Regions from separate parts of the Parabacteroides sp. KHUB-02 genome, predicted to be linked through region 2. Evidence: riboswitches for the same ligand, from Rfam matches in the RefSeq annotation. Region 2 holds a riboswitch; each other region holds the start of a gene.
What was found. A riboswitch is a leader RNA that binds a small molecule or an ion and turns the genes downstream of it on or off. The one in region 2 is predicted to bind thiamine pyrophosphate.
Positions count from the first base shown of each region.

Region 1: it holds a riboswitch for thiamine pyrophosphate, as region 2 does, so the genes downstream of both, thiD (bifunctional hydroxymethylpyrimidine kinase/phosphomethylpyrimidine kinase) here and ACYIA1_RS04080 (sulfide-dependent adenosine diphosphate thiazole synthase) in region 2, are expected to answer to the same signal.
Region 3: it holds a riboswitch for thiamine pyrophosphate, as region 2 does, so the genes downstream of both, ACYIA1_RS18865 (TonB-dependent receptor) here and ACYIA1_RS04080 (sulfide-dependent adenosine diphosphate thiazole synthase) in region 2, are expected to answer to the same signal.

Region 1 is NZ_JBWQEV010000001.1:1,531,512-1,535,751, forward strand. It holds gene thiC (phosphomethylpyrimidine synthase ThiC) at 1-600, opposite strand, end outside; gene ACYIA1_RS06650 (thiamine phosphate synthase) at 612-1,340, opposite strand; gene ACYIA1_RS06655 (thiamine phosphate synthase) at 1,331-1,927, opposite strand; gene thiD (bifunctional hydroxymethylpyrimidine kinase/phosphomethylpyrimidine kinase) at 1,920-2,768, opposite strand; TPP riboswitch at 2,763-2,860, opposite strand; gene ACYIA1_RS06665 (BamA/TamA family outer membrane protein) at 2,964-4,193, opposite strand.
Region 2 is NZ_JBWQEV010000001.1:937,909-942,148, forward strand. It holds gene ACYIA1_RS04070 (IbrB-like domain-containing protein) at 1-348, shown strand, start outside; gene ACYIA1_RS04075 (hypothetical protein) at 694-2,022, opposite strand; TPP riboswitch at 2,422-2,518, shown strand; gene ACYIA1_RS04080 (sulfide-dependent adenosine diphosphate thiazole synthase) at 2,581-3,351, shown strand; gene ACYIA1_RS04085 (hypothetical protein) at 3,408-3,827, opposite strand; gene ACYIA1_RS04090 (DUF6769 family protein) at 3,898-4,240, shown strand, end outside.
Region 3 is NZ_JBWQEV010000001.1:4,485,697-4,489,936, forward strand. It holds gene pnuC (nicotinamide riboside transporter PnuC) at 1-72, opposite strand, end outside; gene ACYIA1_RS18865 (TonB-dependent receptor) at 107-2,305, opposite strand; TPP riboswitch at 2,348-2,458, opposite strand; gene rimP (ribosome assembly cofactor RimP) at 2,696-3,163, shown strand; gene nusA (transcription termination factor NusA) at 3,168-4,240, shown strand, end outside.

The sequences.
Region 1 (4,240 bases), 590 kb from region 2:
GAACTTCTTACCGATAATCATCGGCTCGGCTTCCGGGTGATTGATATTCGCCGGGATGATCGCGCGACCGGCGGCGATTTCCTTGCGGACGAACTCCGGCGTGATATACGACTTCAGTCCCAAAGCCTCGATTTGCTGGTTCTCACGAATCGCCACGTACTCCATTTCCGGAGTGATAATACGCTTCTTCGCATAATACATCTGGGTGATATTCTTACCCTCTTTAGCCCGGAAAGGCAAGTATCGCTTGGGAAAACGCAGGGAATTCAGACTCGCGTCCGCCAATCGCTCACGGCCATAAGCGGAAGTCAATTCCGGCAATTGAACCACATCTTTACGCTTACCGTACCACTCCTCACGTATACGAGGAAGTCCTTTAGCGATATCAATCGATATCTTGGGATCGGAATACGGGCCGCTCGTATCGTAAACGATTACCGGATTGTTCTTCTTGAAGATTCGCTCTCCATGCTCATCCAAAGTTACCGTGTCCAACAATTTAATCTTACGCATACCAACCTTGATCTTATTGATCTCGCCCGGGACATAAATCTTTTCCGAGGACGGATAGGAAATACGCATATTCTTTTTAGTAGCCATATGTATTTAGTTTAGTACTTATTGATTTCCTCTATAAACCGGCGGGTTTCCTCCACGGGATCGGGGGCATTGATAATCGCGCCCGAAACAGCGATTCCGGTTATACCCGTCTCCATCAAAGGGCCTACGTCTTCCAGCGTAATACCACCTATCGCGAAGATAGGAATATCAATGCCAGCCTCCTTGCATTGAGCGATAATTTTACGATAACCTTCCAGACCTAAGATGGGACTCAAATTCTTCTTGGTACCCGTAAAGCGATACGGCCCTAGTCCGATATACGAGGCGCCTCGTTCTACGGCCAGCCGGATATCCTCGAACGTGTTAGCCGTAGCCCCGATATAGAAGATGGCATTGGAATCCAACTTGTCTTTCAGTACTTCCCAAGCGATATCCAAGGGCATATCATTCTTACCCAGATGACAAGCCGTAGCGCCACATGTCACGGCAGCCTCCAGATCATCGTTTACGCAGAAATCCACGATTCGCTCACATTCTTCCGCGCAGATAGTGGCACATGTACGTACGGTATCCTCATAAATCCCATCCTTCATGCGCAACTGTATCCATGAGCACCCTCCTTGGATTGCCATGCGTACCTCGTCGCATTCCGTATATTTAGGCGTACGATGCGTTATAAACATCAAGCGATTGTTTCCACCAAAAGGGGGGCGTAATCCGGTTGTTCTCCGACCGACTCTTCCATTCTCATCATATCCGAAATAATAATTTAAGGCCATACTTGTAATCGTTTGAATTGTTTTATGAGTTGATCCGCGACTAGAAGGGAGGGATCGTTTCCCCAAAGGGCTCCGAGAACGGCGACACCGCCGAAGGGGATATCTTTTAATTTCGTTATTGTCTGCGGGCAGATTCCTCCCAAGGCAATCACCTTATCATCGATGATGCCCTTCGCGTTTCGCAATCCATCTAAGGGGAATCCGCTACCATATCCTTCTTTGGATATACTCTGAAAGATCGGGCTAAGGAATACATAGTCGCATACCGGTTTATACTCGATAATCTCTTCCAGACTATGGCAAGAACGACTTATACTGCCTTTATATAAAGGTGGAGCTTCCGGGTTCCTCTTGTTCAAATGGACTCCTCCTAAAGCCCTTTCTTCTGCCAAGGTAAACCAATCATGAAGAACGATCCTGTCGTAATAGGCCGGAGAGATGTTATCCAATAAGCCCTCCAATTCATCACGTTTACAATCCGGTTTACGTAGATGTAAACGAGACATTCCTTCCGCAAATAGAAGTTCGATCAAAGAAGCTTCATCCGCAAAAAAATAAGGTGTAGTAATTACGACCAGCTTATTCATGATTCCATCGGATTTTATGAAGGGCAGAGGGTGAGAAGAAGTGGTTTACAGGTCCGTGCCCTTTTCCCATGCATACATTTGCCCCGTGAACGAGCGCGTTATTCATATATTCCTTGGCTAATCGTACGGCTTCCACCAATGAATGGCCGAGTGCCATATAAGCGGCGATGGCGGACGATAGCGTACAGCCCGTTCCATGGGTATTGAAGGTCTCCACTGTTGGCGAGACCAGACAAATCGGATTATTCTCATTGATAAATAACCGATCCACCGTTTCTACTCCGGGAATATGCCCCCCCTTGATCAATAGAGCGTTACATCCTTTTTCCTGCAATTTCCGGGCGGCAAGTAAGATATCCGCCTCGTTATTGATTTTTATACCGGAAAGATATTCCGTCTCGGGAATATTCGGAGTAAGCAGTGTCGCTTTAGGGAACAACTCATCCATGATGGTTCGGATGGCGTCATCCTCCAATAATTTACTTCCGCTCGTGGATATCATCACTGGATCTAAAATGATAGAAGTCTGTTGGAAGGAAGGTAAAGTTTCAGATACGACCTTTACGGCATCCTTGTTATGTAGCATCCCTATTTTTACGGCATCTACGATGAAATCCTCAAGAATAGCTTCGATTTGTCCTCTCAAAATCTCGGGAGAGATCGCTTGGATCCCTCGCACTCCCTGTGTGTTTTGAGCGGTTATAGCCGTTATCGCCGAGGCTCCAAAAACCCCCAGCGAGGAAAAAGTCTTAATATCCGCTTGTATTCCGGCACCACCGCCACTATCAGAGCCCGCGATCGTTAAAGCTACCGGATAACGGTACGTTTCATTTTTATCCATCTAACATTCGTTTTTCTTACGGCGGCATTACCCGCATCAAGTAGTAAGGGTATGATCTCAGCCCATATAGTATGGCACCCCTTCGACGACGCAAACTTAGTGAAAAAAATCGATATTAAGATATTTCCGGCTTTTAAACGATAATTTTAACGCAAGGTTATACTTCCATAAATCGTAGACGGGAGCCTTCTGGTTTTAGAAGGCTTCCGTCATATTCATATAAACCGCCATCCCTTTTTGGTTCGGGTCTTTGCCTACGTCTAGGCGGAAGTTCTTGCCGGGTTGCATTTGGATACGTAAGCCTACGCCGTAGTTGAACTTCCATTTATTCCAGTCTACGATAGGAGCGTTTCCGATCGTACCCGTGCCGACCCAGCCAACAAAACCACACTTCGCCCAGAAATTACCGCTCTTATATTTCTCCACGCTGCCGAACATATGACGATACTCCAGAATCCCATACGCCATGGTCTTGTCACGGTACTTGCCCCAATAGTATCCGCGAAGATCGAAAGGAGAGCCAAACGAAGGAAGCTCCGTAAAAGGAACGTTTCCCACACCGATTTGTGTCTTGGCGATCCATGCCAAGGTGCTACGAGGACGAAATACTTGCTGGAATTGGCGGTATTCTAACTCGAACATCTCATAATTATATGCACCGCCTAAATACTTTCCATACACTTTAGCGATCGCGCTTAGTAACATACCGGAACTTGGGGTCGCCACGTCATTTCGTGTATCGTATTGAATCAAGCCGCCGACACCGATATTGACATAATCTCGTTTGAACTTATTGAAATAAGGATCTTCGGCCATCACCGGGTTGATATCATCTGATTTGCTGAAATTAATATCAAAAAGAGGACCCGTATATAAATGAGGCCTAACTTCCCATACGAAACGGGGATATAGTTGGAAAGAACTCTTATGGAATTTCGTTGTCGAGTCGCTCTTCTCGATTTGCTCGATCGTCTCATAGCCTTTCCCGAAATAATGCGAAGGTTCGTTCCGATAACCGTAACTGATATAAATACGGAAGCGATTCTCGTTGAAGAATAAGGTACCGGCACCGGCAAAAACGAACGTCCCGTTTAAGGTAATGTTAAATCCCGCAGGGATAAACGATCGTTGGGATATCGTATCATTCTTGTTTAAGCGAAAGCTAGCCAAAACCGCGCCACCTACGCCAAAGGAGGCTTCCGGCGTGTAAGACGGTCCGCCAAGGATAGACCACCAGATCCTTTTGTTGGCCCGTATGGAGTCTTTATGTAATTGTTTATGATAACGTTGTATTTGCTTTTCGGTCATAGGCTTACCATCCAGCATCAGCACTTCTTTCGGAATCGTGTCATTGGAAATGCCTTGCGCCTTTACGGAAAAGGCGAATAGAAGGCAGGCCATATAAATTAAAAGATATCTAAACATTATTTTAATCAATATTTAGAGGGCAAAAGTACGAAATCCTCCTAATA
Region 2 (4,240 bases):
TTATATGAGATAGTAGATGGTTATCATCGTTATCTGGTTATGAAGCAATCTCAAAGGATTTATGATCGTGAGAAAGGAATGTTGCCTGTAACGGTGATTGAGAAAGATATTTCAAACCGAATGGCTTCAACCATTCGCCATAACAGGGCTCGAGGGATGCACAACTTGGAACTTATGACGGAGATTGTTACGGAGTTGGTCAAATCTGGGATGTCTGATAAGTGGATCATGCGTAATATTGGAATGGATAAAAATGAGTTACTTCGGTTCAAGCAGATTTCGGGATTAGCTGAATTATTCCGGGATAAAGAATTCGGTTGGTCTGATGACTGGTCGGAAGAAGATTAAGCTTTTTACATTTCTCAATATGTTGAGGAGCAATTTGTTTGTTCGCCGATATATCGAGTATATAATGTTCTTTCCCTTCCAACTCAGAGTCTGTCCAAAGCTCGATAACCGAATTGCCTTTTGCCCGTAACCCTCCCATAATGGCGCTTTGCCCGAATCGTTCTCTCAATATGTCTTGCAACTCAAACAAGCAGGGAGCCTGTTTGGGCAAATTGGTTTTCACTACGGTTTGCGGAGTGATTGTAAAATTCTTCGCATCCGTTACTTGTCCCCAAGAACATACCACCACTAACAGCAGCGACAATATGATATTGATTTTTCTGACGGTAAAGCACATAACTTCTTTTATTTAAGATATTGTATCAAGGCATCGCATTGTTCCATATATCCTTGCAGCGTATCTGCCATTTGCGGCATTTCAGGAAGCAGTTCACCACATATCCGTTTGATGCCGGGTAGTTCCATCAATCCGGGAAATCCTTTTCGCATCCATTCTTTCTTAGAGGGATAATCGTCCGGAAGATTAGTGTATAGCATTTGGTAGTAGCTGATGGATAATGCGATTTGTTGTATCTGTTTTGTCTCTCCTTCGGGGTATTGTTCCAGTTTGTTGATAGCTTCCGTAAACAGGGATCGCTGCATTTCGATGGTAGCCGGATAATCACCCAACAATACAAGTGTCTGTAACAAATAAATACGGCAAGTAGCAAGTTCCTGCTCAGTTAACGGCAGTCCGCTCAGGTACTCAAGCCCCTCTTTGACCTCAAGGAGAGAGAGCAGGCGTTCCGGTGGCAACGTGCCCGGTTCTTGTGCCTTCAGCCATTGGTGGCAAGCGAAACTGACCACGCAACGGTGGAGCAGGCGTGACGGATCATTTTCATCTCCTGTAAGGGAGGCATAACGGTCGGCTTCCGCAAAATCATGCTTTTCTATAAGCTTGTACATTATGCGTTTACAAAATTCTGGAAATAGAGATTCCTGTTTCTCTTTCCACTGGTTGTACGGGGTCTCCCAACCGGCAAGGAAAGACATTTCCTCTTCTTCAAAATCGAAATCCATCTCTTTCCCATAGGCTCCTGCCACTTCAAACGCTTCGGGAACTGCCAGCAGCCGGAGCAACGCTTGGATTCTTTCCGGTTCGGGTGCATTGTCATCGTCCAAACCTTCCACTACGCAAAGTAGCGGAAAGAACGCATACCAATGTCCCAGCGTATCGGCTCCTCTTTTATCCCCTTCGGCAAGTGCCTTAGAAGCTAAGGGAACAATTTGTTCCGCCAATTCCAAAGGGGCTAGTAGCCGAAGTTCCGCCTTTGCCGATACAGGAAGAACACCCATCTCAAGCAGCTTTTTCCATAACGCAGTCCCTGCGGTGACACAACACTTTCCGGAACAACCGTCCACATAAGTACCATCTTTCAAGAAACCGCCCTCTATGGCAAGCCGCCTCGCCTCGCTACGCTCCGGCTCAGGCAATTGCTCCGGAGGCAAAAGAGAGAGATAACCGAGTTGTTCCAGTTCATCACGAACCCGTAATACCGTGTACCCGCAGTCCAGTTGATTCTGGATTTGGTAAAGACTATAACAAATACTTTGTGCCAAAGGTGGAACAGGAGAGGCGGTCGCTGTTGTTATCACGGAATATTCCACCAAACTTTCTATAGCATGCATTGACATAATTGCAGTGATTTATAAGGATTAATATGAGTCCTATTGGTTGATAAATTGAAAACCAGAGATAGAAACTATAAGTTTGAATTACCTAATTACAAGATTTACAGATTTAATACCACTACGTTTATCGTAAGCAAAGTTACAGATATTTATTATTTGACCGATGATTTTTGCAAAGAATTTGCATTGCAACAAGGAAAAGACTAACATACCGTGATAATTATACTGATAACCTATGGTTTTATATGAATGTTATTGGCTATTGTACCCGATGAAATTGCTGGCAAATCTTCAAGGCATCTTATACATTATCCATCCGAATGACGGAAAAATTGAGGGGAAACATAGAAGTGGAACCTGAAGGTGTACAGTTATACTAATTTTTTGTACATTTGCTCCCGACTTTTCACATAGGGGTGCCCGAGTCATACGGGCTGAGATTATACCCATCGAACCTGATCCGGGTAATGCCGGCGAAGGGAAAATAAGGTAGAACTAGGAAATAAAGGGGGCGTTACCTCTATGTGCTCCCTGATGTTTAAACTTTAATTAGTTATTAAGATGGAACAGATTGTTTCAAGTGGAATCATTGACTCTTACTTCGAGAAGTTGAAGAGCAACTTGTCTGTGGATGTAGCGATCGTGGGAGGGGGACCTTCCGGTATCGTAGCCGCTTATTTCTTGGCGAAAGCCGGTAAGAAGGTGGCGTTGTTTGATCGTAAGCTGGCTCCCGGTGGAGGTATGTGGGGCGGCGCTATGATGTTCAACGATATCGTGGTGCAGGAAGAGGCTATGCCGATCATCAAGGAATTGGGCGTAAGCTATAAGGAAGGTGCTAACGGCACGTATATCATGGATTCGGTACATACCACTTCCGCTTTGATTTATCAGGCGACGAAGGCGGGCGCTACGATCTTTAACTGCTATTCGGTAGAGGACGTGGTGTTTCATAACGATGCCGTAGCCGGTGTGGTAGTGAACTGGGCTCCGGTAATCCGTGAGGGGATGCACGTGGATCCGTTGACGATCATGGCAAAGGCTGTCTTGGAAGGTACGGGGCATGATTGCGAGATTGCCCGTGTGGTAGCCCGTAAGAATGATATCCAATTGAATACACCGACCGGAGGCGTGATCGGCGAGCGTTCCTTGAATGTGGAGCTGGGTGAGCAGACGACGGTGGAGAACACGAAGGAGATCTACCCGGGATTATTCGTTTCCGGTATGGCCGCTAACGGCGTAAGCGGTAGCTTCCGTATGGGACCGATCTTTGGCGGCATGCTGATGAGCGGCAAGAAGGCTGCTGAGTTGATCTGCGAAAAACTTGGGAATTGAAAATTGAGAATTGAGAATTGAAAATTATTGATTGTTGTATCTTTAATTTTCAATTCTCAATTCCCAACGGTTTTTCCTTGTCTCAAGAATAAGAATCCCGTTATGATCAACGCCGTGGATAATCCCGTATAGAATACAGAAATGAAAGAATTCGGCAGTAAATGGAGCGCACGGATCGTGATCCCGAAAGCGATCATGAAGATCATGATAATCCAACCTTTCACGTCGAAGAAAGAGAACGGGCAATGTTTCCCGTTTTTCCGGGAGATCCGTTCGGAATGTTTATAGAAAAGCCGTTTAAAGACCAAATTGAAGAAAAGTAAGAAAACGATGGTCGCTTCCCCGATCTTGAATAACCAATAATGGGTATCGTTTAACCATGTGACGATACCGATGCGTAAGATATTGATACCGGCGAAAATCCATACGCAACCGGCGGTATATAATAATACCTTTTTATTTACTCCAAACTTCATCTATCTTTTTATTTACCGCAAACTTACAACATTCATGTAAAAAACGGAAAAATATCCTTATCTTTGTGCCATGCGTGAGAAAATGAAACAGAGGGTTGTACAATACGTGGTGCTGATGGCCGGCATCTTGGCATTGCTTTCTGTGGTTATCCCTCACCATCATCACCGGGACGGGATGCCTTGTTATCAATCCTTGACCGCGGAGCAAGCGCATGGCGATAAAAGCACTGATACGCATGATTGCGGTTGCGACGGGCATAACTTGGCCTATTTCAGTACGCATATTTCTCATTTTATGGATGGAGATGTGGATATACATCTGATGCCGTTACTCGTCTTATTTGATTACATTTATCCACCTGAACCGGCGTTTTGCGGACAGCTCCTTGATCACGAGAACGCCCCCTACATTG
Region 3 (4,240 bases), 3.5 Mb from region 2:
CTTATGTTGTTTAATCTCTAGAAAGAGATAGAGCAGACCAGTTATTACTCCGAAGTATTCTAGCCAAACCATTTTAGTAATTGATAATTGATAATTGAAAATTAAGTTAGAATTTGAAGGTGATCCTGGCCATGGCGTTCGTGCCGGCTTGGGTGAAATAACCGTCATCCTTTTTACGTGTGCCGTTTTCGATATACGAGTATACCCATGCGTTGGTCTCGTACTTCTCGTTGAAGAGGTTGTTGATAGTCACGTCTAGGGTTATTTCTTTCATGAACTTAGGCTGGAAGGCGTAACCGATACGTAGGCTATTGATAAAGTAGGGATCGATGGAACGATCCTTGCTGCTTGAATTGTCTATGTATTGGCGGCCTACTATTTGTGAGTTGAAACTCGCGATAAACCCTTTGTAAACGAAATCAAACATGCTGTTCGCTATTAGATTGGGTGAGAAAGCTATATTCGTTGTGCCTAGATCATTGATCTCTTGTCCTCCGGTATCCCAGTTATCCACGTATTCCACGAAATGCTTGATTTTATTTTGGCTGAGGGTTACGTTCGCGTTCCAATTCAGCCAAGAGGTGATTTGTACACCTCCGGTAAGCTCGATGCCCATTCGGTAGCTATCCTTTATATTGGAAGTGAGTGCCTCGCCGATCTCGCTGATCTTGCCGGTCAGGATCAATTGGTTGTTGTAATCCATGAAATAGAGATTGGCTCCAACCCGGAAACGGTCGTTACCAAAACTATAACCGGCCTCGTAATCATATAAGGTCTCGTGGGTAGGACGTTCCTCGGGGCCTGCCTCCGTGAAATTGTCACGGTTCGGTTCCCGGTTAGCGACGGAGAAAGAGACGAAGGCGTTATGGCCATTGTTATGGAAGTTTATTCCGGCTTTCGGGTTGAAGAAGTTCCAGTTCTTACGAATGTCCAGTCCTTCCCCGGCTTTGTCATCGTTTCCCTTAATGGTGTAATGGATCCCACGGTATTGTAAGTCCAGATAGCCGGTGAAAAGAGGGGAAAGACGTTGAGTCAATTTAGCGTATGCGTTGTAGTCTAATTTCTTACCGGTATTGCGATAATATTCGTAATCCGGTTGTGGCAAGACGTTTGCGCTTTTGGTCCACATTACCCGGCCAAAATGATCGCCTACATAGTTGTTGACGGCGGTTCCCAGCGTAAGGCGGGTATTGTCACGTTGATAGTTCGCGCTATAAACGGCCCCATAGAAATAATTGTCGAGCCATTTACGGCGCACGAGGTCGGTCTTTTTTACGGTATTACCCTCCGGATCGATATATTCCGGTAGCTTATAACTGCTGAATTTGGCTTTCGATTTATAATCCTCGTAATATCCATTTCCGTCGGTGTAATGAAGGGTCAGGTTCATATTCCAGAAATCTCCGATACGCTGGCTGGCCATTAAATGGTAGTTGTGTTGCCAATAATTATCCGTCTGGTTGTTATAAAACTTCTTCACTCCATCTTCCTCATATTCTCCGCATGGATTATAGCTACGATCTGTGTCAAGTAAATAAGACGGAACGCCGTTCCATGCTTGATAGGTCTTCTCGCTGTTCCCGAAGGCTTGGAATTTAATCAATGTATTATCGGCATAGAAAGCGGCGGAGGCATAGTAAGAGCTCATACGGGCGGAGGCACGATCGATAAAGCCGTCGCTACGGATATTGGAGTAGCGGGCATCAAAAGCGAAATGATCGTAAAGTAATCCGGTGCCGCCTTTTACCGTATGCTTCAGCGTACTGAAAGAACCTGCTGATACGGAATATTCGCCGTAAGGCTTTAAGGACGGTTTCTCGGTCTGCATGGCGACCGTAGCGCCAAAAGCCGCGGCTCCGTTCGTAGAGGTTCCGGCACCTCGTTGGATCTGGATCGATTCTACCGAGGAAGCTATATCGGCCATATTAGCCCAGAATACGGTATGAGACTCGGAGTCATTAACCGGTACGCCATTGATCGTGATATTGATACGGTTCGCGTCTGTACCCCGGATACGAAAACCGGAGTAACCGATACCCGTTCCGGCATCCGAGGTCATGATAACAGACGGGGATTGGGAGATAAGGAATGGGATACCTTGCCCGTTGTTCCGGCTGCTTAGTTCTTGTTTGGAGATGTCGCTATAAGCTACCGGGGTCTCTTTCCCGACTTTGGTAGCGGTAATAACCACTTCATCTAAAGATACGTCTTTTGAGATTTTCAAGGAGTCGACCGGACTGGGCATTTGTGCCTTGGCGGTTGTAGCCAGCAAGGAGCCGGCCAAGATAACCAATACATTTTTCATCTTTTCATCTTTTTGCTTTAAAACTAAATAGATGAATAGAAAGGATCGGAGAAGCATGAATCCCTACGACAGCATTACCTGTACAGGTTCTATGGGTATGATCTCAGCCCGCTCCTTTCGTGAAGGATTCCGCGAGCACCCCTTCGTATTCGGCAGCAAAGATAGGCATAAAAATGTTAATAAATATTACTATCAATAGTAAATCGGATTTCTATAGATATTAATTCTGATTACTATCGATCGTAATCCGGTTTGTGTCGTATTAATTTTTTCTGCAAAAAGATGAGGATATTTTGAGAACTCATTGATTTTTTGTATATTTGCGGGCGATTAAGTGAAGTTGAGGAGGGGGCGGGTAGTCCCCTTCTTTTGTTCTTAACAGATATGTGTATGATAGAAAAGAAAGTGGTAAGCCAATTAGTAGAGGAAAAACTAGCCTCTTCAAGCAATTATTTAGTAGACGTAGTGATTAAACCGGGGAACCTGATAGTCGTTGAAATTGATAACGATGAAGCGGTAAGCATTGATGATTGCGCTGAGTTGAGCCGGTATTTGGAGGAGCATCTGGATCGTGACGTCGAGGATTATGAGCTGGAGGTTGGCTCCGCCGGCATTACTTCTCCTTTTAAGGTACTTCGCCAATACGTCAAGAACATCGGAAACGAGGTGGAGATGCTGTTGAAAAACGGCTCGAAGCTGACAGGTGTGTTGAAATCTGCCGACGAGAACGGTGTGGTTGTCTCTGTCGAGAAGAAGGTGAAACCGGAGGGCGCTAAGCGGAAGGTAACCGTGATAGAGGATGAGTCGTATACATTTGATGAAATAAAATATACAAAATACTTAATAAGATTCAAGTAAGATTATGGCCAAGAAAGAGGAAACAATCAGTATGATTGACACCCTTGCGGAGTTCAAGGAGTTGAAGAATATCGATAAAGATACGATGATTAGCGTTTTGGAAGATTCGTTCCGCAACGTGATCGCCAAGATGTTTGGCACGGATGAGAACTATGACGTGATTATCAATCCTGAGAAAGGTGATTTCGAGATCTGGAGAAACCGTACGGTTGTGGCTGATGATGAATTGGAGGATGAGAACTTGCAGCTTACGTTGACGGAGGCCCGTAAAATCGACGCCGACTGTGAGGTGGGCGAGGAAGTGACCGACGAGGTGCATTTCGCGGACTTCGGACGTCGTGCGATCTTAAACTTGCGCCAGACTTTGGCTTCAAAGATACTTGAATTGCAGAAAGACAGCTTGTACGCTAAGTATAAGGATAAAATCGGCCACATCATCGCCGCTGAGGTTTATCAGGTGTGGAAGAAAGAAATCCTGTTGCTGGATGACGATGGTAATGAGTTGCTACTGCCGAAATCCGAGCAAATCCCGACCGATTTCTATCGTAAGGGAGAGACCGTACGTGCGATCGTTCAACGTGTGGATAACTATAATAACAACCCGAAGATCCTTCTTTCCCGTACGGATAAGGTCTTCTTGCAGCGGTTGTTCGAGTTGGAGGTTCCGGAGATTAATGACGGCTTGATTACGATCAAGGCGATCGCCCGTATCCCGGGAGAGCGTGCCAAAGTGGCTGTCGAGTCATACGATGACCGTATTGACCCGGTGGGTGCTTGCGTAGGTATGAAAGGCTCTCGTATCCACGGAATCGTTCGCGAGTTGAGAAACGAGAACATTGATGTGATTAATTACACCTCAAATCTCTCTTTGTTTATCCAGCGTGCTTTAAGCCCGGCTAAGATCTCTTCTATCCGTGTAAATGAGGAAGAAAAGAAAGCTGAGGTTTATCTACGTCCGGAGGAGGTTTCTTTAGCGATCGGTAAGGGTGGTCTGAATATTAAGTTGGCTTGTATGTTGACTGAGTATACGATTGACGTATTCCGTGATATCGAAGGAGCGGACGAGGAGGATATCTA